DNA from 4 places in the Bacillus nitratireducens genome. Region 2 is predicted to be linked to each of the others. Evidence: predicted binding sites of a transcription regulator. Region 2 holds the regulator's gene; each other region holds the start of a gene.
What was found. The regulator Rex, encoded in region 2, represses fermentation and respiration genes when NADH is low (regulators of the CRP and FNR family bind a similar motif). The targets are predictions, from matches to a motif close to TTGTGAAATATTTCACAA.

Region 1 (7,411 bases), on a different contig from region 2:
TCATAATTAACTTATATATTAAGATTTCATCATGAAAACTTTATGAACAATGAGTACAAAAAATATTAATAAATAAAAAGAATGAAGTTACTAACTTCATTCTTTTTTTACTAATAAATAGCGCACACAATTATTTAAACATACATGCATACATTCTGTTTAGAAATAATAGTACCAGCTTTTTCTTCTAGTGCTTCATATACTTTTTCTAAAGACGTAATAATTGTTTTTCTTTTTGGATTTGTATTAACAAAATTAATAGCAGCTTCAATTTTTGGAAGCATACTTCCCGCAGCAAATTGTTTTTCCTCAATGTATTCTTCTAATTGATTCACTGTGACATGCTCTAATTTCTTTTGATTCAGTTGATTATAATCTACATACACATGATCAACTGCAGTTAAAATTACGAGCGTATCAGCATCTACTAATTCAGCTAATTTCTGCGCAGCAAAATCTTTATCGATAACCGCTTCAGTTCCTTTTAACCCTTCTTCGGAATCAATTACTGGAATTCCACCACCACCAACAGCTATCACTATATTTCCATCCTCAACTAAAGAATTAATTACTTTATGCTCATGAATACTTACAGGCTTCGGTGATGGAACAACACGTCTCCACCCTCTGCCAGCATCCTCTTTAAACACTGCTTTTGTTTCTTCCATTAATCTTCTTGCTTCTTCTTCCGTATAAAAAGGACCAATTGGTTTAGTTGGATTTTTAAATGCCTCATCTTTTTCATCCACGACAACGCGTGTTATAACCGTTGCTACGTCTTTTTTTATATTCCGTTTTTTCAGTGCCTTTTCAATCGCATTTTCCATCCAATATCCAATCATCCCTTGGCTCATTGCACCACAAGTATCTAATGGCATTGCAGGTGTCTTTTCCGTTTCTGCAGCTTTTTGCTGTAATAAAATATTCCCCACTTGCGGGCCATTTCCGTGCGCAATTACTATATCTACATCATTTTCCATTATTTTCACAAGTTGTTCCGCTGTTTTTTCTAATGCTTCTTGCTGTGCCCCTGCAGTAGCTTTTCCAGACTGTATCGCATTTCCCCCTAGTGCAACTACAATTTTTCTTCGTGCCATATTTCAGCCCTCCAGTTAATTTCGCTTTCACAGCGCTTTATAAAGTAATACTGCCTGTAATTAATCCATAAATCGCAAAGAATGCTAAAGCACCAATTGCTACCGATGATGCTAATTCCACTCGAGTAAATATTTGCTTCGAACTCTTTTGCTTTTGAACATTGTAAAAAATAAAAATACCTGGCGCATATAAAGTCATTGTTAATAATAAATACTCTAAACCAGCTGCATAAACTAACCACACACCATAAATACTTGCTATCAAACCAATTATTATATTTTTATTTCGATCCACTTCTTCAGACTTTAAGCTATGCTTCAGTTGATAAAATGCTGAAAAAGCATATGGGATTAAAATAGCTGAAGATGCTAAAGAGAATGCAAAGTTATACGCCTGATCGGAAACGACGAATGTTAATAAGAACATTTGAATTAAGCCATTTGTTATCCATAATGAATTTATTGGGGCCTTATTTTTATTTTCTTTTGCAAACCATTTTGGAAACACTCCGTCTTTAGCTGCCAAATATGGAATTTCAGATGCGAGTAAAGTCCAGCCTAACCAAGCACCTAATACAGAGATGACTAAACCTAAATTAATAAAGATAGCCCCCCATTTTCCAACAACACTTTCAAATAAATAAGCCATAGACGGATTTTTCAAATTAGCAATATCTGCTTGCTGCATAAGTCCAAGAGACAGTAATGTAATTAAAATGTAAATGATGAGTGTACCAATTAAGCCAATAACCGTTGCTTTCCCTACATCACTTCTATTTTTTGCTCGACTAGATAAAACAACAGCCCCTTCTACCCCAATAAACACCCATAAAGTTACAAGCATTGTACTTTTAACTTGGCTGCCAACCGCTCCCCATGAAAAAGAACCAGTTTGCCCCCAAAATCCATCTAGAAACGTATCAATATGAAACGCGAAGATTCCTATAACAATAAATACAAATACAGGTACTAATTTTGCGATTGTAGTTACTAAATTCACAAGTGCTGCTGATTGAACTCCACGTAAAATTAACATGTGAACACACCATAATAATACGCTTGCACCAATAATGGATGCTACATTTTGACCGCCTTCAAAGATTGGGAAGAAATACCCTAATGAAGAAAACAATAATGTACCGTAAGCTACATTACCAAGCCAGGCAGATAGCCAATATCCCCACGCACTATTAAACCCCATAAAATTACCAAATCCTGCTTTTGCATAGCTAAAAATACCGCCATCTAAATCTGGCCGTTTTACAGTTAGATTTTGAAAAGATAATCCAAGCGCGATCATCCCAATTCCTGTTATAACCCAACCAATAATAATGGCTCCAGCACCAGCACCTTTTGCCATATCACTTGCTAAATTAAATGCTCCACCGCCAATCATAGACCCCACTACAAGCGCCGTTAATGTAAACAACCCTAATTTCTTATCTTCATCCATTCCACTCACCTCTCTTTAATTGCAATAACAATACGAAAGCCATAGTGAATGATAGTGTCTAAAGGAGGAGAAAGAAGAAAGGAAGACTCCCTTTCTTCTTTACTCCATGTTTCCTAAAGTAGCTGCCATAACCGCTTTAATTGTATGCATTCTATTTTCAGCCTGATCAAATACTTTTGAATGTTTACTGCGGAATACTTCGTCAGTTACCTCCATTTCCCTCAACCCATATTTCTCATAAACTTCCTCACCATACATCGTTTCAACATCATGGAATGCGGGTAAACAATGTAAGAAAATCACATTTTCATTTCCTGTTTCTTTAATCATTTTCATATTTACTTGATAAGGTTTCAATAACTCGACACGTTCAGCAAATTTTTCTTCCTCACCCATAGACACCCATACATCTGTATAAATTACATCTGCATTCGCAACAGCTTCTTCCACATTACTTGTTATCATTACCTGTTCATTATATTTTTTTGCTAAATCAATTACTTCTTGCTCTGGCCATAAAGATTCAGGTGTACAAATACGTACATCCATTCCAACGATCGCTCCACCAACTAGTAAGCTATTAGCAACATTATTTCGTCCATCTCCAACGTAAACGAGCTTCACATTTTTTAATTTCCCTACATGTTCTCTAATTGTTAATAAATCTGCCAGTGTTTGTGTTGGATGCCACATATCTGTTAATCCATTCCAAACCGGCACACCAGAATTTTGTGCTAAAGATTCTACAGTTTCATGATTAAATCCACGAAACTCAATTCCGTCAAACATGCGTCCTAACACTTTTGCTGTATCCTCTACGGATTCTTTTTTCCCAAGCTGAATATCACCTTTCCCTAAATATTCAGGGTTCGCCCCCAAATCTGTACATGCTACTGTAAATGCACATCGCGTACGAGTAGAGGTTTTTTCAAATAATAGCGCTACATTTTTACCTTCTAAATAATGATGTGGGACACCGTTTTTCTTTTTCTCTTTTAATTCTGCTGCTAAATCTAGAAAATATAATAATTCTTCTTGTGTAAAATCTTTTTCAGCTAGAAAACTTCTTCCTTTTAAATTTGGTCTAGTCATTAACATACTTCATCCCTACTTTCTCCGTTATTTATACTAAATATCTTTACGAACAATTGGCATACTCATGCAACGTGGACCCCCACGACCACGAGATAATTCCGAACTTAGCACCTCAATGACTTCTATACCATGTTCCCGTAATAAAGTATTGGATACATAGTTGCGATCATATGTAACAACTACACCTGGCGCAATTGCTAATGTATTAGAACCGTCATTCCATTGTTCACGAGCGGAAGCAATTGCATCTCCTCCTCCACAAGGAATAAGAACTAATTCACTTAAACCTAATACCTCTTTTAATGCTTCCATTAAAGAAGTACGATGTGTAATTTTAAGAGTTTCCACATCTGGACCTTTTTCTAAAATATAAATATTCATATTTCCTTTTGGCCCTTGAATGGCTGGGTGAATTGTAAACTTGTCATAATCAACCATTGTAAACACTGTATCTAAATGCATAAATGCTCGGCATTTTGGAATTTCTATTGCTAACACTTTCTTAATTTTATTTTGTCGGCTAAAAAGGTTTTTAGCTAAACGTTCAATTGCTTTAGCTGACGTACGGGCAGACACCCCAATTGCAATTGTTTCTTCATTTAAAATTAGCTCATCGCCACCTTCAATTGGAAACTTATAATCACGATCTAGCCAAACTGGCACATTGTGATTTGCAAATCTTGGATGATATTTAATGATGTACTCCATGAATAATGATTCACGTCTACGCGCCGGTTCTCTCATCTTATTTATCGTTAAGCCATCGCCCACGCTAGCTGCTGGATCACGAGTAAAATATAAATTAGGCATTGGGTCTAAGTAAAACGGATAATGATCTTCCATTAATTCGTATAAATGTGTCTTCTTACTTGTTTCAATTTCGTTTTTCCGTACACCACCCATAATTTTTTGAATTAATTCTTCATTTGAAAAGGAAAGTAAATATTCTTTTAAAGTTTGATGTGCAACATTTACGTCAGCCTGTCCTTCTTCTAAAATACGATCAACAAATTCTTCTCGAAGTTTTTTATCTACTAATGCCTCAGCAGCTAGTTTTTCTAAATAAAGAACTTCAACACCCCGATTGCGTAATGTTTGTGCAAAATAATCATGCTCTTTTTGAATAATTGGTAAGTATGGAATATCGTCAAATAATAATTGTTGTAAATAATCTGGCGTTAAGTTTTCCACTTCTTTACCAGGTCGTTTTAATAACACCGTTTGTAATTCCCCAATTTCTGAAGTAACATGTATCGGATGCTTCATTTGTTGTACCTCCTTTTAAATATGTTTGATGTCTTACAAGTACATAATAAATGCTACGCGCTTTCACCTTTGTGAAAACATCCACATTATCATTGTGAAATATTAAACAAGTTATTTTTTTAAAATCATATGAATTTGTATTTTTATAACACTCCATCCCGCTTTTTCAATAAAAAAATACATGTATTACGCATATATGTTGAATATTTAACTTCCGTATTTACACAAAAATCCTGTTTTTAATTTTTATTAAAAACAGGATTTTGCATCTAAATAATTAAATTTAACCTTTCTTCTAAAATCTCCCTATCTGATTTCGACTGAGAAATTATAAGGCATGTATCATTTCCACATATACATCCTATTTTTTCTTTCCAATCTAACTCATCAAACAAAACACCAATAACATGTGCATTACCGGGTAATGTTTTAATAACCATTAATTGATCTACACAATCAATTTTTACAACAACCTCTCGTAATTTTTTCTTTAACTTTATATCAGTTTGTAAATGCTCTTCTGAGAAAAATTTATATATCATTAATCCTTCTTGAGAAGGTACCTTCGTTAAGTTTAACTCACGAATATCTCGAGAAACTGTAGCTTGTGTTACTAATACATCTTTTTTTGCTAACAATTCTACTAATCTTTCTTGCTTCTCTATTTCATACTCCTTTACAAATTGTTTAATTAATCGTTGTCTTTTTTCTTTTTTCATAAAAGACACCCCTTTTAATATTATAGCTCGCTATAATTTTCATCCGAAAGGGACAGAAAAGAATGTTGCGGAAACGTTCATAGTTTATACTTTTTAACGTTAGATATTAAATCTAGCTAAAAAAAGAGAAGAACAGCATTCCGTTCTTCTCTTTTACATTGAAAACCGTTCAATTGTTTGCTTTAAATCCGCTGATTGATTCTCTAAGTCTTTTAATAATTGATCGATTGCTATCATATTTTTAGACTGTTGTAATGTCACACGTGCCACTTCTTGTGAACCAGCTGACGTTTCATCCGCAATTGCTGCTACAGCCTTTGTTTGTGCTCCTGTTTGATGAATGTGACTCACTTGTTCATTCATATAACTGCTAATTTTCTTGGTTGCATCGGCTACTTCCATAACACTTGATGACATTTCTTTTAAAATTAATTCTGTAGCTTCTCCGCGTTTCGCCTCTTCTTTAGCTTTCTTCACCTGCTCTGTCATTTTCAATGCGACTTGCTGTACTTCATCTTGCATATTCCGCAATAACTGCGATATGTTTTTTGCGGAATGATCACTTTCATCAGCCAATTTACGTACTTCTTCTGCTACAACCGCAAAGCCTCTTCCATGCTCTCCTGCACGAGCTGCCTCAATAGAAGCGTTGAGTGCTAATAAATTTGTTTGGGTAGCAATCTCACTCACAACAGAAACAATGTGTTCAACTTGTTTCATTCGCTCTTCTAATTTCTGTACATTTTCCATCGAATCTTCATTTTCTCTCGCCAATGTTTGAATACCTTGAATTAAAGAAGTAAATACACGTGTACTTTGTCCTAAAGCTTGAACCATTTCTGAAGACAACTCTTCAGACTGTTTTGCTTTTCCTTCATTTGCAATAGAAGTCGTTGTATCAACAGTAGAAACGATCGCTTGAATCGATGCTGCTGATTGCTCGGCATCGGAAGAAATCTCCGCAAGAGTTTCAGACACACCTTGTGCTTGTTTTGTCGCTTCACCTGTTTGTTTTCTAATTTTCTGAACTTGATTATTGGCATACAAAAATGTAGTATCAATATTTTTTACCCTACCTCTTAAATTTCCTAGCATCCTATTAAATGCAGCACTTAAAGACTTAATTTCATCATCCGTCTTTGGCAATGGGACATCTTCCCGAATATCACCCTCCGCCGCTTTCCTTGCAGCTTCTTCCAACTTCCGAAGTGCTTTAATTAAAAAAGTTGCTGCTCCATATGCTAAAATTCCAGACCATACTACACCTAATAACATAACGATAATATTATAAACAGTTTGACTTACATAACTTTGAAAATAATCATATATAACGTAAATAAAAAATAAACTTGTTGAATATGTAATTAAAGCTAAAGCTGTCGTAAATAGCATAGGTCGTATACGTAAACCAAAGGAAAATGTTTTCCTTTCTTTTTCCATCTCTTCTTTCCCCTTCTTATAAGCAATATAAGTGCTATCTATATATTGTCATCCGTATTTTCGATATAGAAAGGTATTGAGATTTTAAAAATCATAATTTCCTTGAATATCAAATCTCGCCAAAAAAATAAAGGATTCTGACAATTTATGACTAATTACAGAAATAAGGGGCAACATTTGTAAAATATATTTTTGACTGGGGGGTTTGTATGATTCAAGTTCGAAATCTAGTAAAATCATTCGGTTCACTTGATGTTTTAAAAGGAATTGATTTAGAAGTAAAAGAAAAAGAAGTTGTTGTTTTAATCGGTGCCAGTGGTTCCGGCAAAAGTACATTACTT
Region 2 (7,411 bases):
AAGTTTAGCGATTTCATCTTGTTGCTTTTCATAACGTTTCATCTCTTGCTCGTATAGTGCTGATTTTAAGTCTAAATATTTACTGTAGTTACCAACAAATCGTCTGCTTTCTTTATTCGAAATTTCATATACTTGTGTAACAAGCTTATCTAAGAAATAACGGTCATGAGAAACGATTAAAATCGCGCCAGGATAACCTTGTAAATATTGTTCAAGCCAAGTTAATGTTTCAATGTCCAAATGGTTTGTAGGCTCGTCTAAAATAAGTAAGTCTGGTTTAGTTAATAATAATTTACCAAGAGCTAATCGTGTTTTTTGCCCACCACTTAATGTAGAAATTGTTGTCTGGTGCATCTCAACTGGAAAGCCAAGACCGCTTAAAATCGAGCGGATATCCGCTTCGTACTGATAGCCACCTTGATCTTTATAATCTAATTGTAATTGGTCATAATCAGCTAATAATTTCTCGTATATAGCCGCATTTGAAAAGTTTTCTTCTTTGCCCATCTCTTGCTCTAGCCTTCGAAGTTTTGTCTCCATTTGCTGTAAGTGTGTAAAGACGGTTAACATTTCATCCCAAATTGTTAAAGACGTTTCTAATCCGGTATTTTGAGCTAAATACCCCATTGAGACATCTTTCGGTTTTATAATTTCACCACCATCATGAGATAACTCACCAGCTATTATTTTTAATAATGTAGATTTTCCGGCTCCATTTCGTCCGACTAATGCAATACGATCTTTCGTTTGTACTTCCAATTTTATGTTTGCAAGAATCGTTTCTGCACCGTATAATTTCGAAAGCGCGTTTACTTGTAATAAAATCAATGTTTTCACCTCAAATAATTTCTTAACTTTGCCATGTTTATATTTCTCAATCATACTAAAAATAGTGTATAGTTTAAAATAAAGAGAGAATACTTCTTCTCTTTATTATACAAGGAAATTCATGAGTACTAAACTTCTGTATTTGATTCAAGTATATGAATAAAGATAGGAAGAGAGGAGAGGTTATATGGATCAGCAAAAAATTCCACAGGCCACTGCCAAACGATTGCCTCTATACTATCGATTTATCCAAAACTTATCTCTTTCTGGTAAGCAACGTGTTTCATCAGCCGAATTGAGTGAAGCGGTAAAGGTTGATTCCGCAACTATTCGAAGAGATTTTTCATATTTTGGAGCGTTAGGGAAAAAAGGTTATGGATATAACGTAAATTATTTATTATCATTTTTCCGTGAAACACTCGACCAAGATGATATAACACGTGTAGCACTTATTGGAGTAGGTAATTTAGGGACCGCTTTCTTACATTATAATTTCACGAAAAACAATAATACAAAAATTGAAATGGCGTTTGACGTTAGTGAAGAGAAAGTTGGAACAGAAATCGGAGGCATTCCTGTATATCATTTGGATGAACTAGAAGAACGTTTATCAACTGATATACAAGTGGCAATATTAACAGTACCCGCTACAGTAGCACAATCTGTGGCAGATAGATTGGCAGAAACGAACGTGCATGGTATTTTAAATTTCACACCAGCACGCTTAAATGTGTCAGAGAATATAAGGATTCATCATATTGATTTAGCTGTAGAGTTACAAACACTGGTTTACTTTTTGAAGAATTATCCACAATAAAACGCAGAGGAAGCGACCTCTGCGTTTTATTATTGTTTTTTCTTTGTGAATTTAACTAAGATAAGGCGAAGTGCCAAATTAAAATCAATTGTTGCCATAACTGCAAATAGTATTGTCCACATATTCCAGATTGTATCTGTTACGTTCGTAATGGCGAAACGTGTAAAAATACATCCAAGAAGAAAGTACAATGCAGCCATGAACAATGGTGAGTTTCTCATACAAAAAATCCTCCGATAAAGCCTTGCATTTTTTCAGCTTCTTTAATCATTTCTTGAATTTGTTCATTGCTTACTAAAACTTGAGCAACTGCAACTAATGTATTCATTGCAACATGGGCTGCAATAGGGACGATAATCCGCTTCGTTTTTACATATAAAAAGGCGAATACGAGCCCCATAGAAGTGTATACCAATAAGTGAGTAAAATCAAAATGAATCGCCGCGAATACAAGTGAACTAATGATAGCAGCAATAAAGAAGTTAAACTTCTTATAAAGTGTACCGAATAAAATTTTTCTAAATACGATTTCTTCCAAAATAGGTCCTATTATAGATATGACGATAAGGAACCAAGGTGTCGTTCTTGCGATGTCCATAAGTCTTTCTGTATTTTCAGAGCCAGGTGTAATCCCTAATAATCGCATTTCGATCATACCGGCAATACTTTGTGAAAATAGTGCTAAGAAAAATCCGATAAAAATCCATCCAACTGTAGCTGGAACAGTAGAGCGTATTTTATCTAAATGCCTGTCACGAATGTCTGTTCTGAGTAACCAAAGTACAACGCATAATGCAATGAAAAAGCTAATGATAGCCCAATGACCAGTTATGAGCTGAATTTTTTCCTCTCTAGTAAATCCCCTATTATCGTATAGTCCAGTTTTCAGGAGAAGCGGTAACCCGGCAATGCCTGATAACTGCATTAAAATGTATGTAACGATAATCCACCAATATTGTTTTTTCAAATGGTTTAACCATCCTTTCTAACGCTAGTGTATGAGATAAGGTAGGATAACATGTAAATATGCTACCTACGATATAAACTTTCATTTGAATTATATTTTTTTTGTAAATAAGTATTTGAAAATAAAATAGGAGACAGGAAAAAGTTGTGCATTTAGCGAAAACAACTTAGGGTGTCTTTCATATTGTAACATACAAGAAGTGGGAACAACGATTCATATGGTAAAGGCAGTAGAAGAAGTAATGCTATATAGGAAAGTGTATAAAGTAATTTGCGAAAAAATTATGATTTTTTTACTTGCAAAAGAAATTGAGATTATTTATTATTAGAAGTGTGTTAGCACTCGTGTGACTTGAGTGCTAATAAATAAAATTTACATAACAAAATGAGGAGGTTATTGTTCATGCTAAAGCCATTAGGTGATCGCGTTGTAATTGAACTTGTTCAAGCAGAAGAAAAAACAGCAAGTGGTATTGTATTACCAGACACTGCAAAAGAAAAACCACAAGAGGGTAAAGTTATTGCAGTAGGTACAGGCCGAGTGCTTGAAAATGGTGAGCGTGTTGCTTTAGAGGTAGCAGCAGGTGATCTTATCATCTTCTCAAAATATGCAGGTACTGAAGTGAAATACGAAGGTACAGACTACTTGATTTTACGTGAAAGTGACATTTTAGCAATTATCGGTTAATTATATACATTTTAAAAATCCAAGGGGGTCAATTATTATGGCAAAAGATATTAAATTTAGTGAAGAAGCACGTCGTTCGATGCTTCGCGGTGTCGACACTCTTGCAAACGCAGTAAAAGTAACGCTTGGACCAAAAGGTCGTAACGTTGTACTTGAGAAAAAATTCGGTTCACCACTTATTACAAATGACGGTGTAACAATCGCAAAAGAAATCGAATTAGAAGATGCATTCGAAAACATGGGTGCGAAATTAGTAGCAGAAGTTGCTAGCAAAACAAACGATGTAGCTGGTGACGGAACGACAACTGCAACTGTATTGGCGCAAGCTATGATTCGTGAAGGTTTAAAAAACGTAACAGCTGGTGCTAACCCAATGGGTCTTCGTAAAGGTATCGAAAAAGCTGTTACTGCTGCAATTGAAGAATTAAAAGCGATTTCTAAACCAATCGAAGGTAAATCTTCTATCGCACAAGTAGCTGCTATTTCTGCAGCTGACGAAGAAGTAGGTCAATTAATCGCTGAAGCAATGGAGCGCGTTGGTAACGACGGTGTTATTACTTTAGAAGAGTCTAAAGGATTCACAACAGAATTAGATGTAGTAGAAGGTATGCAATTTGATCGTGGATATGCATCTCCTTACATGATTACTGATTCTGACAAAATGGAAGCAGTTCTTGATAACCCATACATCTTAATTACTGATAAGAAGATTTCTAACATCCAAGAAATCTTACCAGTATTAGAGCAAGTGGTACAACAAGGTAAACCACTTCTTATCATTGCTGAAGATGTAGAAGGCGAAGCTTTAGCTACATTAGTAGTGAACAAACTTCGTGGTACATTCAATGTAGTAGCTGTTAAAGCTCCTGGATTTGGTGACCGTCGTAAAGCAATGCTAGAAGATATCGCAATCTTAACTGGTGGCGAAGTAATCACTGAAGAATTAGGTCGTGACTTAAAATCTGCTACAGTTGAATCTTTAGGACGCGCTGGTAAAATCGTTGTAACGAAAGAAAACACAACTGTAGTTGAAGGTATCGGAAATTCACAACAAATCGAAGCTCGCATTGGCCAAATCCGTGCGCAATTAGAAGAAACTACTTCTGAATTCGATCGTGAAAAATTACAAGAGCGTCTTGCAAAACTTGCTGGCGGCGTAGCAGTAATTAAAGTAGGTGCAGCAACTGAAACTGAGTTAAAAGAGCGCAAACTTCGCATTGAAGATGCACTTAACTCAACTCGTGCAGCAGTAGAAGAAGGTATCGTTGCAGGTGGTGGTACTTCACTTATGAACGTATACACAAAAGTAGCTTCTATCGTAGCTGAAGGCGACGAAGCAACGGGTATCAACATCGTACTTCGTGCATTAGAAGAGCCAGTTCGTCAAATCGCAATCAACGCTGGTCTAGAAGGATCTGTAGTTGTAGAGCGTCTAAAAGGCGAAAAAGTAGGCGTTGGTTTCAACGCAGCTACTGGCGAGTGGGTTAACATGCTTGAAACTGGTATCGTAGATCCAGCTAAAGTAACTCGCTCTGCACTTCAAAACGCAGCATCTGTTGCAGCGATGTTCTTAACAACTGAAGCTGTAGTTGCTGACAAGCCAGAACCAAATGCACCAGCAATGCCTGACATGGGCGGCATGGGCATGGGCGGTATGGGCGGAATGATGTAATTCCGTTCGCCCCGAAAACATCCACTTCTTTATAGAAGTGGATGTTTTTTTGTGTTTTTGAGAAAAGGAAATTAATTTCTGTAGAATTTTGTCGCTTTCTCTCTTGACCATACTGATACTTCATTGTTAGAATCTAGGAAGATAATATAAAACAATCCTTCATATATCCTCGATGATATGGTTTGAGAGTCTCTACCGGGTTACCGTAAACAACCTGACTATGAAGGCAGTGCGTCTTATATTTATAAAGAGCGGAAGACTATCTTTCTTTATAAAGCCAGACCCCTGCCTTTTCTTTGTTATGAGACTAGAGGCGGAGGACTGGCTTTTTTTATTATATTGGTAATGCTTTTCGCCAAATTGGTGAAAATATTTATATACGAGAACTAACGTTGGGGTGATTATTTTGAAGAAGCAGCATGATACAATTATCGTTTTAGATTTTGGGAGTCAGTACAATCAGTTAATAGCACGTCGAATTCGTGAGTTCGGTGTATACAGTGAACTTCATCCACATACAATTACTGCAGAAGAAATTAAGGCAATGAATCCAAAAGGGATTATCTTCTCTGGTGGACCAAATAGTGTATACGGTGAAGGCGCATTACATTGTGATGAAAAAATCTTTGAACTAGGATTACCGATCTTCGGTATTTGTTACGGTATGCAGCTTATGACACAACACTTCGGTGGTAAAGTAGAACGTGCAAACCACCGTGAGTACGGAAAAGCTGTTCTTAAAGTAGAGAACGAATCAAAATTATATGCGAACCTTCCAGAAGAGCAAGTTGTATGGATGAGTCATGGTGACTTAGTAACTGGTTTACCTGAAGGATTCGTAGTAGACGCAACAAGTGAGTCTTGTCCAATTGCTGGTATGAGCAATGAAGAGCAAAACCTATACGGTGTACAATTCCACCCAGAAGTACGTCACTCTGAACACGGTAACGATTTAATTAAAAACTTCGTATTCGGCGCATGTGGTTGTTCTGAAGGATGGAACATGGAGAACTTTATCGAAGTAGAATTAGAGAAGATCCGTGAAACTGTTGGAGACAAAAAAGTACTATGCGCACTTAGCGGCGGTGTAGATTCTTCTGTTGTAGCAGTATTAATTCATAAGGCGATTGGTGACCAATTAACATGTATTTTCGTGGACCATGGTTTACTTCGTAAAGATGAAGCAGAAGGTGTTATGAAAACATTTAGCGAGGGCTTCCATATGAACGTTATTAAAGTGGATGCGAAAGAGCGCTTCATGAACAAGTTAAAAGGTGTAGAAGATCCAGAGCAAAAACGTAAAATCATCGGTAATGAATTCATTTACGTATTTGATGATGAAGCTTCTAAATTACAAGGAATGGACTTCTTAGCACAAGGTACACTTTATACAGATATCGTTGAGAGTGGTACTGCAACTGCACAAACAATTAAATCTCACCATAATGTTGGTGGTCTTCCAGAAGACATGCAGTTCAAATTAATTGAGCCTTTAAACACGTTATTTAAAGATGAAGTACGTGTATTAGGATCAGAACTAGGAATTCCCGATGAAATCGTATGGCGTCAACCATTCCCAGGTCCAGGACTTGGTATTCGTGTATTAGGTGAAATCACAGAAGAGAAATTAGAAATCGTTCGTGAATCTGATGCGATTTTACGTGAAGAAATTATAAAAGCAGGATTAGACCGCGAAGTTTGGCAATACTTCACTGCGCTTCCTGGTATGCGTAGTGTAGGTGTTATGGGTGACGAGCGTACTTACGATTACACAGTAGGTATCCGCGCAGTAACATCTATCGATGGTATGACAGCTGACTGGGCACGTATCCCTTGGGACGTATTAGAGAAAATCTCTGTACGTATCGTAAACGAAGTAAAACACGTTAACCGTATCGTGTATGATATAACAAGTAAGCCACCAGCAACTATTGAGTGGGAATAGTATTGTAATAAAAAAGATCCATCTATCGTTCGTGTATAGATGGATCTTTTTGTTTTCACCCCTTAATACGAACGAAATTATAAAAGTTTATAAAAATGTTCGTTTTTAAATTGACAAAACCACCTCCTCGAGTTAATATGAGTATGTAATTCAAACGAAAAATGAATATTATGCCGTCGTATAATATCGGGGATATGGCCCGAAAGTTTCTACCTAGCTACCGTAAATGGCTTGACTACGAGGCGTTTTGATAAAGATGAGGGGAAACTTGTCTTTGTTTATAGAACGCTTCCATGTATATGCAATGGAAGCCTTTTTTATTTTTATAGATAAAAGAGGGCTAGGGGAAATACGGCGAGTAATCATATAACGGGGGAAACGTAAGATGAAACGCTATTTTCAGTTTGATGAACTCGGCACAAATTATAAGACTGAGTTCATAGCAGGTTTAACGACATTTCTATCTATGGCTTACGTACTATTTGTCAATCCTGC
Region 3 (7,411 bases), on a different contig from region 2:
GAAGATTTAGGTGAACATATCGTCGTAAAGTTTCTAGTTAACGATGGTAAGCCATCTAATCCAAATGATGATCACGAGGTTTTATGGGAAACAAAACTATCAGAACTAAAAACTATGAAGCCTGAGGATGTAGCTACTTCTCTAGAACGTCATAACTTAATAGATGGTATTAAATCTGATAAAACGGATTACTTACACGTTCTATTCTCATTTGAAGATAATGACCAAGATCAAAATAAGTTTCAAGGTGATTCTTTACAACTAAACTGGACATTCAATGCAGAACAAACAAAAGGTGAAGAGAAATAATCTTATTTTTTCTCTATTAAAAAACACAAATTATCGGAGGCTTATACATGAAAAAGAAAAATCGTTTTGTTACGGGAATTGTAACGGCTGGCGTTCTATTTTCAACAGCTCTTCCTTTCAATGTTCTTGCTAAAAGCCCTATTAACCAAATTGACTTATCAAATGCTCATTCTTTACTATCAAAACTTTCCAAAGGAGAGCGCCTGGCATTACAAACATTGGATGCCAATCCTGGCTTTACTATTTCACCAGATATTAATACAAGTAGTTCTGAACCAGTAAATATCATTGTAGAGTTTCAAACTGCACCAGTAAAAATTAATGAATTGAAACAAAAAGCAAAAGGATTGCAGGCTGCTCCTGAAAATATAAAGGCACGTATTGATCAAGAGCATGAAGAATTCCAAGAAGGATTAAAACACCTTCACCAATTCAGCCCATCAGTGAAATCAGGAAATTTCCAGTCTGTACAAATTAAACGCTCTTATAAACATGCGATGAACGGCGTGGCGATGACATTACCAGCTAATACAGTTGAAGAACTGTTGCGAATTGGCGTCGTAAAACGTATTTGGAAAGATTACGAAGTAAAATTAAATTTACCGAAACAAGCTGAGCAAAAAGCACCTCAAAAACTAACTGATAGCATTCCGCAAATTGGGGTAGATAAGTTACATAGCGAGGGCATTACCGGAAAAGGAATTAAAGTCGGAGTATTAGATACAGGTATTGATTACAATCACCCTGACTTAAAAGATGTGTATAAAGGCTATCGCGCAAAACCGGGTGAAGATTCTAGTAAGGTAGACCCAAACTCTGTAAAAGGTTGGGACTTTATTAATAACGATGCAGATCCGATGGAAACAACTTATACAGAGTGGCAACAATCTGGCGCTCCTGAATTTGATAATCGTGGTTCTTCCTTCTACACAGCACACGGTACTCACGTAGCAGGTATCGTTTCTGCTCAAAAGAAAAATAAATCAGATTCAGCAGTAAAAGGTGTTGCACCTGACATTGAACTGTATAACTATCGTGTACTGGGTCCTTATGGAAGCGGAGATAGTTCTGGTATTATTGCTGCAATCGATAAATCTATTTCTGACGGTATGAATGTCATTAACTTATCGTTAGGTGACGATAGTAACAATCCGCTTGATCCAACATCTATCGCTGTTAATAACGCAATGCTTTCCGGTGTTGTTACAGTCGTTGCTGCTGGTAACTCTGGTCCAAATCCAGCGACACTCGGATCACCAGGTGCTTCTCCATTTGCTATTACAGTTGGGGCAAGCGATAGCTCTATTTCCTTACCGAAACTATCAGGTCATGCTGGACAATTACAATTCCCTAACCTAATTTTATTCGGCAAAAACTTCACTGATAAAATAGAAGATTTCAAAGGACAATCTCTCCCTATTGAATCTGTAGGAATCGGTACTCCTGACGAGTTTAGTAAAAAGGATGTAAAAGGAAAAATCGCACTCGTTGCACGTGGCACACTCTCATTTGATGAAAAAATCGTTAATGCGAAACAAGCTGGTGCAAAAGCCGTTATTATTTATAACAATGTGGACGGAGAAATTCCTTTCTACATTGGTGAAAGCACAAAATACATTCCAGCCTTCCGCCTAACGAAAGAAGATGGCGAAAAACTAAAAGCTCAAATTGAACAAGGCAGCACATCCTTAACTTTCGATGAAATCAATTACATTCAAACAGAAGGTGATCACCTTGCAGACTTTAGCTCACGTGGCCCTGTTACATCGAATGATGATATTAAACCTGATATTACAGCGCCTGGTGTTGCGGTACTTTCAACAGTACCTGAATATATTAACGACCCACAAGAGGGTGAAAACTATGATGTTTCCTATGAGCGTATGCAAGGAACATCCATGGCGTCTCCACATATCGCTGGCGTTGCTGCTCTTATTTTGCAAGAACACCCAGAATACTCTCCATTCGATGTAAAGGCATCTCTTATGAACACAGCTGATGATTTAAAAGAAAAGTATTCCGTATATGAAGTTGGAGCTGGACGAGTAGATGCTTATAACTCTGTTCACACTGAAACAAGTTTTAAAGTGTTAGATACGACAAAAACAGTTGTAAATGATGAAGTGATTGAAGTACCAGAAGAAACTGGATCCATTGCATTCGGGAAGTACTATCAAAAAGACGGGGAATCTATTGAACAAAAACGAAAAATTAAAATTGAAAATCGCAATAAACAAGAGAAGAAAGAATTTAAAACAGAAATTTCTTATACACCAGCATCTTCTGCTATTAACGATGCTACCGCAAACGGTGTAAAAGTTTCTACTTCTGAAATACTTACGATTGATGCTGGTAAATCAGATGAAATTGAGGCAAAAATTAATATTCCAGCTGGTGCAAAACAAGGCCGATATGAAGGATATATTCATATTACAAACACGAAAAATAAAGAAGAAACGTATCAAATTCCGTTCTCTATTCGTGTATCAGAGCCTGGTATTGAAAATGCACTATTATCAAGAAAAACAATCTCAACTGATACATCTACATTCAATCCATACCGTGAATCATATGTTCACGGGGCATTCCAATTAAACAGCGAACTTGAAACGTTAGATCTTATTGTGAAAGACTCAAAAACAAATAAAGCGCTCGGCTTCATTGGAACATTAAACACGAGTGAACTAAAAACGGATGTGTATTACTACTTAGATTCATTCTTTAACGGCAGAGTGTATCCTTTTACAAATGATCCTGCAAAACCAATTGGTGATGAGAAAATCGACTTACCAGAAGGAGATTACACAATTGAATTTGTTGGCTATGATAAAGCCGGGAAAGCACGTGTGAAAGGTGATTATGTCGTAATTGATAATACACCGCCAGAAGTGAAATTAACTGGATTACAGCCTGGTATTTATGAACTAAATGAAGAAAACTATACAGTAGAAGACGGTAAAAAAGCACTATGGATTAAAGGAAATGTATATGATTCAAACGTTGACTACTTAAAAGGAAAAGGATTAAACATTACGCAAGAGGCTAACGGAGTTATGTACTATGACTATTCTCCATACTTGCATAAGTTTTTACCGATTACTGAAAATGGTGACTTTAAAGTTGGTATTACACCTGACTCCTTCAGAACGGAAGGCACAATGAACACAGGCGTGTATATTTTCGATTATGCAACTGCAGGCCCTGACTATCCAAGCGGTGTAAATAACTATTGGTTTATCCCGCAAGGTACTCAATATGCAAAAGCTAATTATAATAAAAAAGAATTATATAAAAATGATGAATTCACTGTGACACTAGATGCTAAACACGTAAAACAATTTGTTGCTGGAGAATTTAACGTAAAATTCCTAGAGAAGAACTTCAAATTTGCAAATGCGAAATTGAATCCTGCTTTTGAAAAACTCCTTTCTGAAAAAGGGGTAACGGCAAAAGTAAATGAACCAAAACTAGAAGAAGGTTCTGTTACAGTAGGCGGAGCTATTGATGATAAAAACTTCGCTGGATTAGACGGTGATTTCCCATTCATTGATGTAACTTTCAAAGTAGAAAATGATGAATTTTATGAAGCAAATGCTCAATTAGATTTACCAGTATTCGTTTACTGGAAACAAGGTGAATCAGAGCCAAACAGAATGCGTGTACTGCAAGATCAAACATTCTCAGTTATGTCTTTAAACTCACTAGTAGAAGGAAATATTAAACCTGGTGCATTCGTAAATGAACGTGGATATTTAGATGAAAAGTTCGATTATACGAAACTTGGCGTAAAAGTATATGCAACTGATTCTTACCGTCATAAATTTGAAGGCTCACTAGATAAATACGGATACTTCAAATTAAATGGACTTCCTGTTAATAAACGTGACTATAACTTATTCGTAGAAGTCCCAGGGCATTTAACAAGCCGCCTAACAACGAAATTAGGCACTGAAAAAGATGGTAAGCTGCTTGGCCAATATTATTATGCACGACCTGATGAAAACCTTGCAGGTGATGTAAATGGAGATAAAGTCATTGATATTAAAGATGCTGAAATTATCGCTAGCAACTATGGTAAAAAGGGAGTATCTGTAAAAGACGGTGACCTTAACAAAGATGGTATTGTCGACGAAAAAGATATTCGTTTCGTTGAAAAGAACTTCTTGAAAAAAGGTCCAGATGCATCTAAATCACAAACACCTGTTGAAAAATCAAAAAGCGGTACACTTGCAGACATTTTAAAGAAATTAGGATTAGCGCCTAAAAAATGATAAAGTGAAACTTTAATCAGTGGGGGTTTTGTTCATCCCCCACTGATTATTAGCCTTCACCAATCGGGCTTTTACGGGCAGTTGATCCCCCACCTAACTTCTTTGCTTTCGCTGCATTTTGAGGTGGGGGTCTTACTGCCCGGCAAATAGCGGGATAATAAAGAGCACTCTATATAAAATAGAGTGCTCTTTTCTATAAACGACCCTGATCCAGCAAAAGGGGTATATTGGGGATATACAAGGGAAACCGGAAAAGGAATTTATATTAAATTATATAAAAACTCAGAGGTAGGAAGCAGTTTCCCGCCTCTGAATTATTTAGCAATTATTATAGTACTGGTGCCATTGTTTCTTTTAATACTTTTACAGAATGAGCGAACTTCACTTTTTCTTCTTCGTTTAATTCAAGTTCTACGATTTCACGTACACCTTGGCGGTTAATAACAGCTGGAACACCTACGTAAGCATCTTTCTCACCATATTGGCCTTCAAGGTATGCAGATACAGTTAACACGCTGTTCTCGTTGCTTAAGATTGCTTTAGTTACACGAAGTAGTGACATACCGATTCCGTAGTAAGTTGCACCTTTACGCTCAATGATATGGTAAGCTGCATCACGTACATTTTCAAAGATTTTATCTAAATCTTCTTGGTTGTATTGTTCGTTGTTCGCTAAGATTGTTTCTAGTTTTTGTACACCTACAGTAGCGTGGCTCCATACTGGAAGTTCAGTGTCACCGTGCTCACCAACGATGTAAGCATGAACGTTACGTGGATCTACATCTAAGTAGTCACCTAACATGTAACGGAAACGAGCAGAGTCTAAAGTAGTACCAGAACCGATTACGCGCTCTTTCGGTAAACCAGATTCTTTCCAAGTTACGTAAGTTAAAATATCAACTGGGTTAGTTGCGATTAAGAAGATTCCATCGAATCCGCTATCCATAATACCGCGAACGATTTGTTTAAAGATCTTTGTATTTTTCTCAACTAAGTCTAAACGAGTTTCGCCTGGCTTTTGTGGTAATCCAGCAGTGATAACAACTAGATCTGCATCTTTACAATCTGCATAGCTACCGCTCCAAACTTTTGTTGCTGCTGGAGAGAATGGTACCGCATGGCTTAAGTCCATTGCTTCTCCTTCTGCTTTTGCTTCATTAACATCTACTAATACGAATTCTTCAGCTACACCTTGGTTAATCATTGAGTAAGCATAACTACAACCTACAGCTCCTGTTCCTACTAATACTACGCGATTGATACCTTTTTTCATGTTAATTTCCCCTTTCAATTGTTTACATCTATTTTTTTATTATTGTTTAAGTAATTAATTAAAATACTAATTTAATGTTGTTTAACTTCTTTACATTCATATTGTAGCATGGATTATTGTGAATTACTTCACAAATTATGACCTAATTGTGAACTTTTTCACATAGAGTGTAAAGTTATTGGATTAGGTGTGGAATCCATACCAATTTAGGGGTTTTGTTTAGATTGTGAACGTGGATAGTTCCGTTTTTATCGGTAAATGAAATTATATAGACGATTTTTGGAATATATCCACCGTAACTCAAAATATATCAACGATTCGATGACCTTTTCACACTCCATCGCTCTCTCCTTTCTATTAGTTAGACGATTCAAATAGAAAAAAGTATACAAGAAATCCATAAAAAAAAAGCAGACTATCCAAAGTCCACTTTTACACAACAAAAAAGAGATAGCAGATTATGCTATCTCTTTTAGTATGACCCGTACGGGATTCGAACCCGTGTTACCGCCGTGAAAGGGCGGTGTCTTAACCACTTGACCAACGGGCCAGTTCTGGCAGAGAAGAAGGGATTCGAACCCTCGCACCGCGTTCGCGATCTACTCCCTTAGCAGGGGAGCCCCTTGAGCCACTTGGGTACTTCTCTATAATATGGCTCCGCAGGTAGGACTCGAACCTACGACCGATCGGTTAACAGCCGATAGCTCTACCACTGAGCTACTGCGGAATAATTATGGTGGGCCTAAATGGACTCGAACCATCGACCTCACGCTTATCAGGCGTGCGCTCTAACCAGCTGAGCTATAGGCCCATAATTGAAAAGCGGGTGAAGAGAATCGAACTCTCGACCAGAGCTTGGAAGGCTCTTGTTTTACCACTAAACTACACCCGCATTAAATTGAAAATGGTGAGCCATGAAGGATTCGAACCTTCGACCCTCTGATTAAAAGTCAGATGCTCTACCAACTGAGCTAATGGCTCATTTTGAAAGTGGTGCCGGCTAGAGGACTTGAACCCCCAACCTACTGATTACAAGTCAGTTGCTCTACCAATTGAGCTAAGCCGGCTTGCGACTTCAAAATGGTGGCTCGGGACGGAATCGAACCGCCGACACGAGGATTTTCAGTCCTCTGCTCTACCGACTGAGCTACCGAGCCTTTATGTAAAAAAAATGGCGGTCCCGACCGGGGTCGAACCGGCGATCTCCTGCGTGACAGGCAGGCATGTTAACCACTACACCACGGGACCATTTGGTTGCGGGGACAGGATTTGAACCTGCGACCTTCGGGTTATGAGCCCGACGAGCTACCGTACTGCTCCACCCCGCGATGATATAATATTTAATTTAGAAAAAATGGAGGAGGTAGAGGGATTCGAACCCCCGCGCGACTCTCGCCGCCTGTCGGTTTTCAAGACCGATCCCTTCAGCCGAACTTGGGTATACCTCCGAGATATAAACTTCCAATGGTGGACCTTGTAGGACTCGAACCTACGACCGGACGGTTATGAGCCGTCTGCTCTAACCAGCTGAGCTAAAGGTCCTTTATGGTAGCGGCGG
Region 4 (7,411 bases), on a different contig from region 2:
TTTAACAGGTTGACAACCGTATAAATTATCCATATAATGAGAATACAATAGCATATCTCCAAAGGGGAGTAGCGTCCAAGAATTATTTCTTGGAAACAAAGTCGTCATTACGTAGAACTTAGTTCTTCCGGCTTTGTTGGCATTTTCATTACATATGTCTAGCAAGACCTTTGCCTATCAACGGCAGAGGTCTTTTTTGTTTTTACCAATTCCTTCCACCGTTGATGCGCAGGAGTATGGGGAAACTAAACAATGTGGAACTTCTTCACTTGTTTAGTATTTATAGAAATGAGAGGAGAATGTACATGGATGTATCATTATTATTGGAGTATGGTTGGGTATTACTCATCCTAATTGCACTAGAGGGGATTTTAGCGGCTGATAACGCTCTCGTTCTCGCAATTATGGTAAAACATTTACCAGAAGAAAAACGTAAAAAAGCACTATTTTATGGATTAGCGGGGGCATTTGTTTTCCGATTCGGATCATTATTTATGATTTCGTTCCTAGTCGATGTATGGCAAGTGCAAGCAATCGGTGCCATTTACCTTATGTTTATCGCTGGTAATCACTTATTTAAAACGTATGTTAAAAAGAATACGGATGAAGACACAGCAGAAAAAGAAGCAAAGAAAAAACAAGAGAACTTTTGGTGGACTGTATTTAAAGTCGAGGTTGCTGATATTGCCTTCGCAGTTGATTCAATTTTAGCTGCTGTTGCATTAGCAATGACTTTACCAAAAACAGGATTAGGTACAATTGGTAGTCTTGATACTGGGCAATTCGTTGTTATCTTTGTAGGTGGACTTATCGGATTAATCATTATGCGATTTGCAGCAACTGCTTTCGTACAAATATTAAAACGTAAGCCAGGACTTGAAACTGCAGCATTCTTAATTGTAGGTTGGGTTGGTGTGAAGTTAGCAATCTATACATTAGCACACCCTGCATTAAATGTAATTCCACATTCATTCCCAGAATCTACTCCGTGGAAACTTACATTCTGGATTGTATTAGTTGGAATCGCAGTTGGCGGTTGGTTCTTCTCGAAAGAAGTAGAAGTAAAAGTAGAAAAGAATTTAGACGAAAAAGCGCTGTAATTACAGCGCTTTTTCTTTTTTGCTTCAATTCCCTCTCTATTTTTAGAAAAAATTCCATTATACTACCTTTTGTAACCGCTTTCTTAATGTATGTATGTCCTTTTTGTGAAACATTGCACAAACTTATTGAAACTATGAACAATTCCATGTACTTTATTCATATAAGGAGTATTTATAGATGATGTACTAAAGGAGCGTATTACTCATGCTAGAACAAGGATTAGATTATGTTGTCAAACTGGCTAAGAGCAAAAAGCAAATGCTAGATACAAGTCCAATGCAATATTTCATTCGTGCGGCACTTGCGGGTATTTATATCGGTTTTATTATTGTACTATGTTTTAAATTAGGTAACTTTTTTCACATTGCAGATTCACCAGCAACTTATTTAGCTGCTTCTATGTTTTTCGGAATTGCTCTCGTACTTATTATATATGGCGGCGCTGAATTATTTACTGGCAATACAATGTACTTCACAGTAGCAACTTTAAGAAAAGAAACAACTATTTCTGATACACTTCGCAACTGGGTTGCTTGTTATGCAGGTAACTTAGCTGGTGCTTTATTCTTTGCCTTACTATTTTACGCAACTGGAATTTTCGAAGCAATTGATCACAGTCATTTAATGAATAAAGTCGTTGAAGGAAAGATGAATACACCTACAATGCAATTATTCTTTAAAGCAATTTTATGTAACTGGCTTGTCTGCCTTGCCTGCTTCTTACCTTCTCAAGTTAAAGGTGATACAGCAAAAATAATGGTTATGATGCTACTTGTTTTCACATTCTTCTTATCTGGTTACGAGCATAGCATTGCAAACTTATCACTCTTTGCACTATCTTTAGTTTCACCACATCCTGAAACAATTTCTTTTTCAGGTGCTATTCATAACTTAATTCCAGTTACAATCGGTAACATTATTGGTGGGTCCGTATTTGTCGGTATGGTATACCACTACGTAACAAAGAAAGCACCTGTTGTTGAACAAGAAGAAACTGAATTAGTCGCAGCTCAAACAGAGGAAATCATACCTTTACAGGCACATATGAAACATTAAAAACTCCAAAGTTTTACTTTGGAGTTTTTAGCTCCCCACATATTTCAAGGCAATACAAGGATTAATTTCCCCTTCTTCCTTCCCTCTCTCTATTCTCTGTTTCATCTGATGCATACCGATGACATCATTTGTATGAAGGTGAATTTCATTAACATATAGACCTTCTGTACAAAAGGCTTCTACAAATTCTGCCCCATTCTTTTGCCTCCATCCCATGTTAAAGTCAAGAGAGAGGATGTTTACCTTATTACTCCGAACAAATTGTAACGCAGATTCTACTGTAGTTGCCAAAACATATCCGTACGGGCAACTTCTTTGATCATCCATATATACATTCATTTTCTATCTCCCCTCTATTTTGCATATATAACCAACACGTAACATATTGCTCCAAGGCTAATAAAAGGTCCAAACGGAATTGGAGTTCTTATCTTTATACGTTTTAATGCTATACCTATTCCGAAAAAACAAAGGCTAAAGCAAGATGCTAAAAATAAAGTTATAAAAATACCTTTCACTCCTATTATAAATCCGAGTAACGAAAGTAGTTTTACATCACCTCCGCCAAGACCTGCTGGATGAATCTTTTGCATGCAATATAACAAAATAAATATAGTTCCACTGCCAGCTATACTATCTATCCAAGTAACTAACGGTACAAAAATACATTCTAAAATAAGCAAAAAAGCAAACCAAATTAAAATACGATTAGGTATTAACATATATACTAAATCTGTAACTGAAATAATAAGCAGTAAAGAAATGAGCGATAAAATGATGATGAGCTCCTGCTCTATTCCAATTACATATACAGTAAGAAAAAATAAACTCCCTGTAACGAATTCAAATACTATGTACAAACTTGAGATTTTTCTTTTACAACTCGTACAACGCCCTTTCTGCATACAGAATGAAATAATTGGAATCAGTTCTTTCGGCTGTAACGTATACTTGCAGTAATGACAGTACGAACGCGGTGTAATAATAGATTCCCCTACCGGAACTCTCATCGCAATCACCATAAAAAAAGAACCAAACACCATACCCATTAACAATGCATATAAATAAGTGAACATCCCTTCCTCTCCTTTCCAAAAGAACATAACAAAAAAAGGAGAGAACTTCTACTTCATATTATCTTTATTCTATTAAAAAAGCAGGCCGTTTTACGGCCTGCTTTCCCCTATTTTATACGATGAAATATACTGCTTTTAATGGTCCGTGTACTCCGACAACAAGATTCATTTCAATATCCGCAGAGTTACTTGGTCCTGTAATAAAGTTAATACAAGATGCAACTGCCTCACCTTTTTCTACACGAGAATTCATATGTTGAACTGCTTGTGTAATACGAGGTACAAGTGTTTCACGTGGAATAATAGCAAAGTATACAGTCGGTAAAAAGTGTAAAGAACGCCCTTGACCTTTATGACTCTGTACAACAATCGTACCAGATTCAGCTAAAGTATAATCACTAAATGCGATTCCAATATTCGCCTTTTCCGCTATACGCATATTCTCTTCTTTTTTCTCAGGATCCCATACATTTACTTCAACATCTTGCTTTGGAAGCTCTTCCTTAAATAAAGAAGTCAATCCATAGGAATCAAAACGTTCATCTGCTGATAACATAATAGGTCCCCCGCCGTTTTCAACGATTACCTTTTGAATATCTTCACGTAAACGGTCGTTTGTCGTTTCCACAACAGTTGTATGAATGTTTGTACATTGATTTTTAAATACTTCTAACAATTCTTCTTGTGAATAGTCTTTTAACGTTTCTACATTCACATTACTTTTCCATGCTGGACGTACTACGCCTTCTGTTTTACGCGCGCGTCCAAGTTCTTTTGCGATATTATCTAGAAAGGACTCACGGTTTTGAATTAATCCTGTCATTATTTGTCCCCGCCTTTCTTATGATCTTTATACCAATCACGGAATCTTTCTTTACTTGGAGCCGGGAATTCACGAATATCTGTCCAGTTTTTAAGTGGCCCAACACCTTTTGATACACGGTTGCCCGATGTAAATGGACTCATTGCTGCTGGTGCCATTTTTGATCCCATTTTATATAAAGCTGCTGAAGAAGCACCCATACTAAACATTTTCATTGCTAATTTTTCTGCAAGTGGCGCGCGGCCTTCTTGCTCAACGATAACTTGACGATGTTTTAATAATAAATCATGCAATGGAATTTTTACTGGACAAGCTTCTGTACATGCTCCGCATAAACTAGATGCATAAGGAAGCTCTTTGTAATCATCATATCCACCTAGAAGTGGTGTTAACACTGCACCAATTGGTCCTGAATATATAGAACCGTATGAATGTCCACCAACGTGACGATATACAGGACATACGTTAACACAAGCAGCACAACGAATACATTGCAATACTGAACGGAATTCAGATCCAAGAATTTGAGAGCGGCCATTATCAACAACGACTAAATGAAACTCTTCTGGTCCATCTACCTCTTCTTCTTGAATTGGTCCTGCTACTGTTACATAACTTGTTAATTTTTGACCTACTGCACTACGACATAGTAAACCAACTAAAACATCTAATTCTTCCATTGTCGGAACCATACGTTCCATACCCATTACTGCAATTTGAGTTTTCGGAATCGACATAACAAGATCGGCATTACCTTCGTTCGTTACTAAACAAAGAGAGCCAGTATTTGCAACAGCGAAGTTACAACCTGTTACACCAATTTCCGCATCCATAAATTTTTCACGAAGTTGTTTGCGAACAAACTTTGTCATTTCGTATGGATCATCAGAATTTTCATAGCCAAGTTTTTCTTTAAACACATCGCGAATTTGCGTTCTATTTTTATGAAGTGCAGGCGCAATAATATGTGAAGGTGGATCGTTATCTACTTGCAAGATATACTCTCCTAAGTCACTTTCTAACACTTCACAACCAATTTCTTCAAGCGCATGGTTCATACTAATTTCTTCAGTTACCATTGATTTTGATTTTACAACTTTTTTCGCTTGTTTCTTTTTCGCAACGTCTTGAATGTACTTTGCCGCATCCTCTTTCGTTTTTGCAAAGTAAACGTGACCGCCTCTTTTTGATACATTTTCACTTAACTGCATTAAATAATAATCAAGATTCTCTAACGTATGTTGACGAATTTGTTCACCTAGTTCACGCCACTCTTCCCAGTTTCCTAATTCGTCCGCTGCTTTTAATCGATTTGTATATAATCTCGTTTGTGCAGAAGATACCGCTCCGCGCATAAACGAATCTTGAATTCCATCGCCTACGCGATCATTAAATTTTTTCTCACTGATTTTCATAGACATAGCTTATGTTCCCCCTTCATGAGCGACTATTCAGTACCTCAGCAATATGCATTACTTTTACTTCTTTACCTAAACGCTCAATACGTCCGCCAATGTTTAACAAACACCCACAATCTGCACCAATTAAATAATCAGCACCTGTTTCCATTACACTATCTACTTTTTCATCCACCATTTGCTCAGAAATAGGTGTCATCTTAACTGAAAACGTTCCCCCAAACCCACAACAATTTTGCTCGTTTGGCAGTTTTCTTACAGTTAATCCTTTTACGTTTGATAATAAAATCCCTGGTGCCTCTTTTACTCCGAGTAGGCGTGTCATATGACAAGATTTATGAATAGTAGCAATCCCTGGTAAACTTGCACCAACGTCTGTAACTTTTAAAACATCTACAATAAATTGTGTAAATTCATATGTTTTATCAGCAACCTTTTGTGCACGTTTAGCCCATTTTGGATCATCTTTAAAAACATGCGGATACTCATGAAACATTGTCGCACAAGAGCCAGATGGCGTGACGATATATTCTGCATCTTCGAAAGTTTCAATCATATGTTTCATCGCTTCTTTTGCTGCTTCTACATGGCCGCTATTATAAGCAGGCTGACCACAACAAACTTGTGCTTCTGGAAATTCAATTTCACAACCTAAACGCTCCAATACTTCAACTGTTGCTTTACCGACGTTTGTTTCAAACATATCGACTAAACAAGTAACAAATAAAGTAACTTTCATAACTATAATTCCCCCTCATTACAACTTCGCCAACAATCATATGGTCATCAGATGACTAAGACTAGAAGAAGTAGGCTCAACCATGGCCTATCCTCTCCCTCTTCCAAAGAAAACGCTTACTTAATCTCTCTCTATTTTATCAGAAAATTAGATTTTTAAAAGATTAAATTACGAATTTATATCGCTTTTACCTGTGACAATATGTTCTACATTTGTTAAATGATCTAGCATCGCTTGCTGCGCTAATTCCACATCTTGCTTTAACACCGCATCATATATAGATTGATGCTCCTCTAAAAGTCGTTCTGATGTTGTTTGTTCACCATATAAAATAATGCGTCTTGATTCACCAATTGTTTCAGCAATCATCTCTGAAACATGATTCATGAGCTCAAGTAAGATGCTATTATGCGAAGATTGTGCGATTCCCATATGGAACTGAAAGTCTGCTTTTTCACCAGCTTTTTCATCTCCAATGCTTTTTGCCATTTCATCTAACCAATGTTTCATATTTTGCAAATTATCATCCGTACGTTTTGCCGCAGCTGCTCGAACTGCCCCCACTTCAAGCACCTTCCGTACTTCTAATAAATTCAAAATATCCTCTTTCTTCATTAATAACTTATTATTTAATGATTTTGTTAATGAAGAAGAATCGAAATTCTTTACATATGTACCTTCTCCTTGTTTCATTTCAATTAAGCCCATTGCTCTGAGCGCACTTAGCGCTTCACGAACTGCAGATCTGCCAACTTGAAACTGCTCTGCTAATTGATGAACAGGAAGTAGCTTGTCACCAGGTTTTAACGTACCATTTTTAATCATTGTTAAAATAGCTTCAGATACTTCTTCGTAAATTTTTTTTGGTTTAATAGATTTGTACTCCAGTTAAATCACCTCAGTATCTTCCAAACAACAATTGTAACGTTTTATAAGAAATTAACATCCATAACTATTTTAGAACGAATTAGTAAGAAGTACAAATGTTTTGTTCATAAAATAGTCAAATTTTTGATATTTGTTAGATATTAATCAATATATTTCCGTGTAACTATAAAGAGCATGTCTCCGAAATTAGAACATGCTCTCCTCATCTTGTACTTTTAATTTAATAATAACTGTCGTTCCCTTACCTTTTTCACTTTCTATTCTCCACTCACCATCATGTATATGAACAATTTGCCTTACAATTGCAAGG

Region 1: the regulator Rex is predicted to act here: its motif matches at 5,004-5,021, upstream of arcA (arginine deiminase).
Region 3: the regulator Rex is predicted to act here: its motif matches at 5,970-5,987, upstream of Q3V31_RS11860 (L-lactate dehydrogenase).
Region 4: the regulator Rex is predicted to act here: its motif matches at 1,204-1,221, upstream of Q3V31_RS04765 (formate/nitrite transporter family protein).

The regions. Positions count from the first base shown of each region.
Region 1 is NZ_JAUMJO010000007.1:88,143-95,553, reverse strand. It holds gene arcC (carbamate kinase) at 135-1,097, opposite strand; gene arcD (arginine-ornithine antiporter) at 1,135-2,550, opposite strand; gene argF (ornithine carbamoyltransferase) at 2,650-3,648, opposite strand; gene arcA (arginine deiminase) at 3,679-4,911, opposite strand; gene argR (arginine repressor) at 5,181-5,630, opposite strand; gene Q3V31_RS23790 (methyl-accepting chemotaxis protein) at 5,784-7,070, opposite strand; gene Q3V31_RS23785 (amino acid ABC transporter ATP-binding protein) at 7,280-7,411, shown strand, end outside.
Region 2 is NZ_JAUMJO010000023.1:3,890-11,300, reverse strand. It holds gene Q3V31_RS30150 (ABC-F family ATP-binding cassette domain-containing protein) at 1-828, opposite strand, end outside; gene Q3V31_RS30145 (redox-sensing transcriptional repressor Rex) at 1,016-1,645, shown strand; gene Q3V31_RS30140 (YdiK family protein) at 1,675-1,866, opposite strand; gene Q3V31_RS30135 (CPBP family intramembrane glutamic endopeptidase) at 1,863-2,612, opposite strand; gene groES (co-chaperone GroES) at 3,015-3,299, shown strand; gene groL (chaperonin GroEL) at 3,337-4,971, shown strand; purine riboswitch at 5,111-5,212, shown strand; gene guaA (glutamine-hydrolyzing GMP synthase) at 5,378-6,916, shown strand; purine riboswitch at 7,073-7,174, shown strand; gene Q3V31_RS30115 (NCS2 family permease) at 7,302-7,411, shown strand, end outside.
Region 3 is NZ_JAUMJO010000003.1:289-7,699, reverse strand. It holds gene Q3V31_RS11870 (CalY family protein) at 1-309, shown strand, start outside; gene Q3V31_RS11865 (S8 family serine peptidase) at 357-4,580, shown strand; gene Q3V31_RS11860 (L-lactate dehydrogenase) at 4,909-5,853, opposite strand; tRNA gene Q3V31_RS11855 (tRNA-Glu) at 6,332-6,403, opposite strand; tRNA gene Q3V31_RS11850 (tRNA-Ser) at 6,409-6,499, opposite strand; tRNA gene Q3V31_RS11845 (tRNA-Asn) at 6,506-6,580, opposite strand; tRNA gene Q3V31_RS11840 (tRNA-Ile) at 6,588-6,664, opposite strand; tRNA gene Q3V31_RS11835 (tRNA-Gly) at 6,675-6,745, opposite strand; tRNA gene Q3V31_RS11830 (tRNA-Lys) at 6,759-6,834, opposite strand; tRNA gene Q3V31_RS11825 (tRNA-Thr) at 6,845-6,920, opposite strand; tRNA gene Q3V31_RS11820 (tRNA-Phe) at 6,935-7,010, opposite strand; tRNA gene Q3V31_RS11815 (tRNA-Asp) at 7,026-7,101, opposite strand; tRNA gene Q3V31_RS11810 (tRNA-Met) at 7,105-7,181, opposite strand; tRNA gene Q3V31_RS11805 (tRNA-Ser) at 7,209-7,301, opposite strand; tRNA gene Q3V31_RS11800 (tRNA-Ile) at 7,319-7,395, opposite strand; tRNA gene Q3V31_RS11795 (tRNA-Met) at 7,400-7,411, opposite strand, start outside.
Region 4 is NZ_JAUMJO010000001.1:896,183-903,593, forward strand. It holds gene Q3V31_RS04755 (TrkH family potassium uptake protein) at 1-13, shown strand, start outside; yybP-ykoY riboswitch at 52-226, shown strand; gene Q3V31_RS04760 (TerC family protein) at 306-1,100, shown strand; gene Q3V31_RS04765 (formate/nitrite transporter family protein) at 1,306-2,157, shown strand; gene Q3V31_RS04770 (cyclic-phosphate processing receiver domain-containing protein) at 2,185-2,496, opposite strand; gene Q3V31_RS04775 (prepilin peptidase) at 2,511-3,233, opposite strand; gene Q3V31_RS04780 (LutC/YkgG family protein) at 3,346-4,056, opposite strand; gene Q3V31_RS04785 (LutB/LldF family L-lactate oxidation iron-sulfur protein) at 4,056-5,477, opposite strand; gene Q3V31_RS04790 ((Fe-S)-binding protein) at 5,494-6,213, opposite strand; gene Q3V31_RS04795 (FadR/GntR family transcriptional regulator) at 6,382-7,071, opposite strand; gene Q3V31_RS04800 (sensor histidine kinase) at 7,288-7,411, opposite strand, start outside.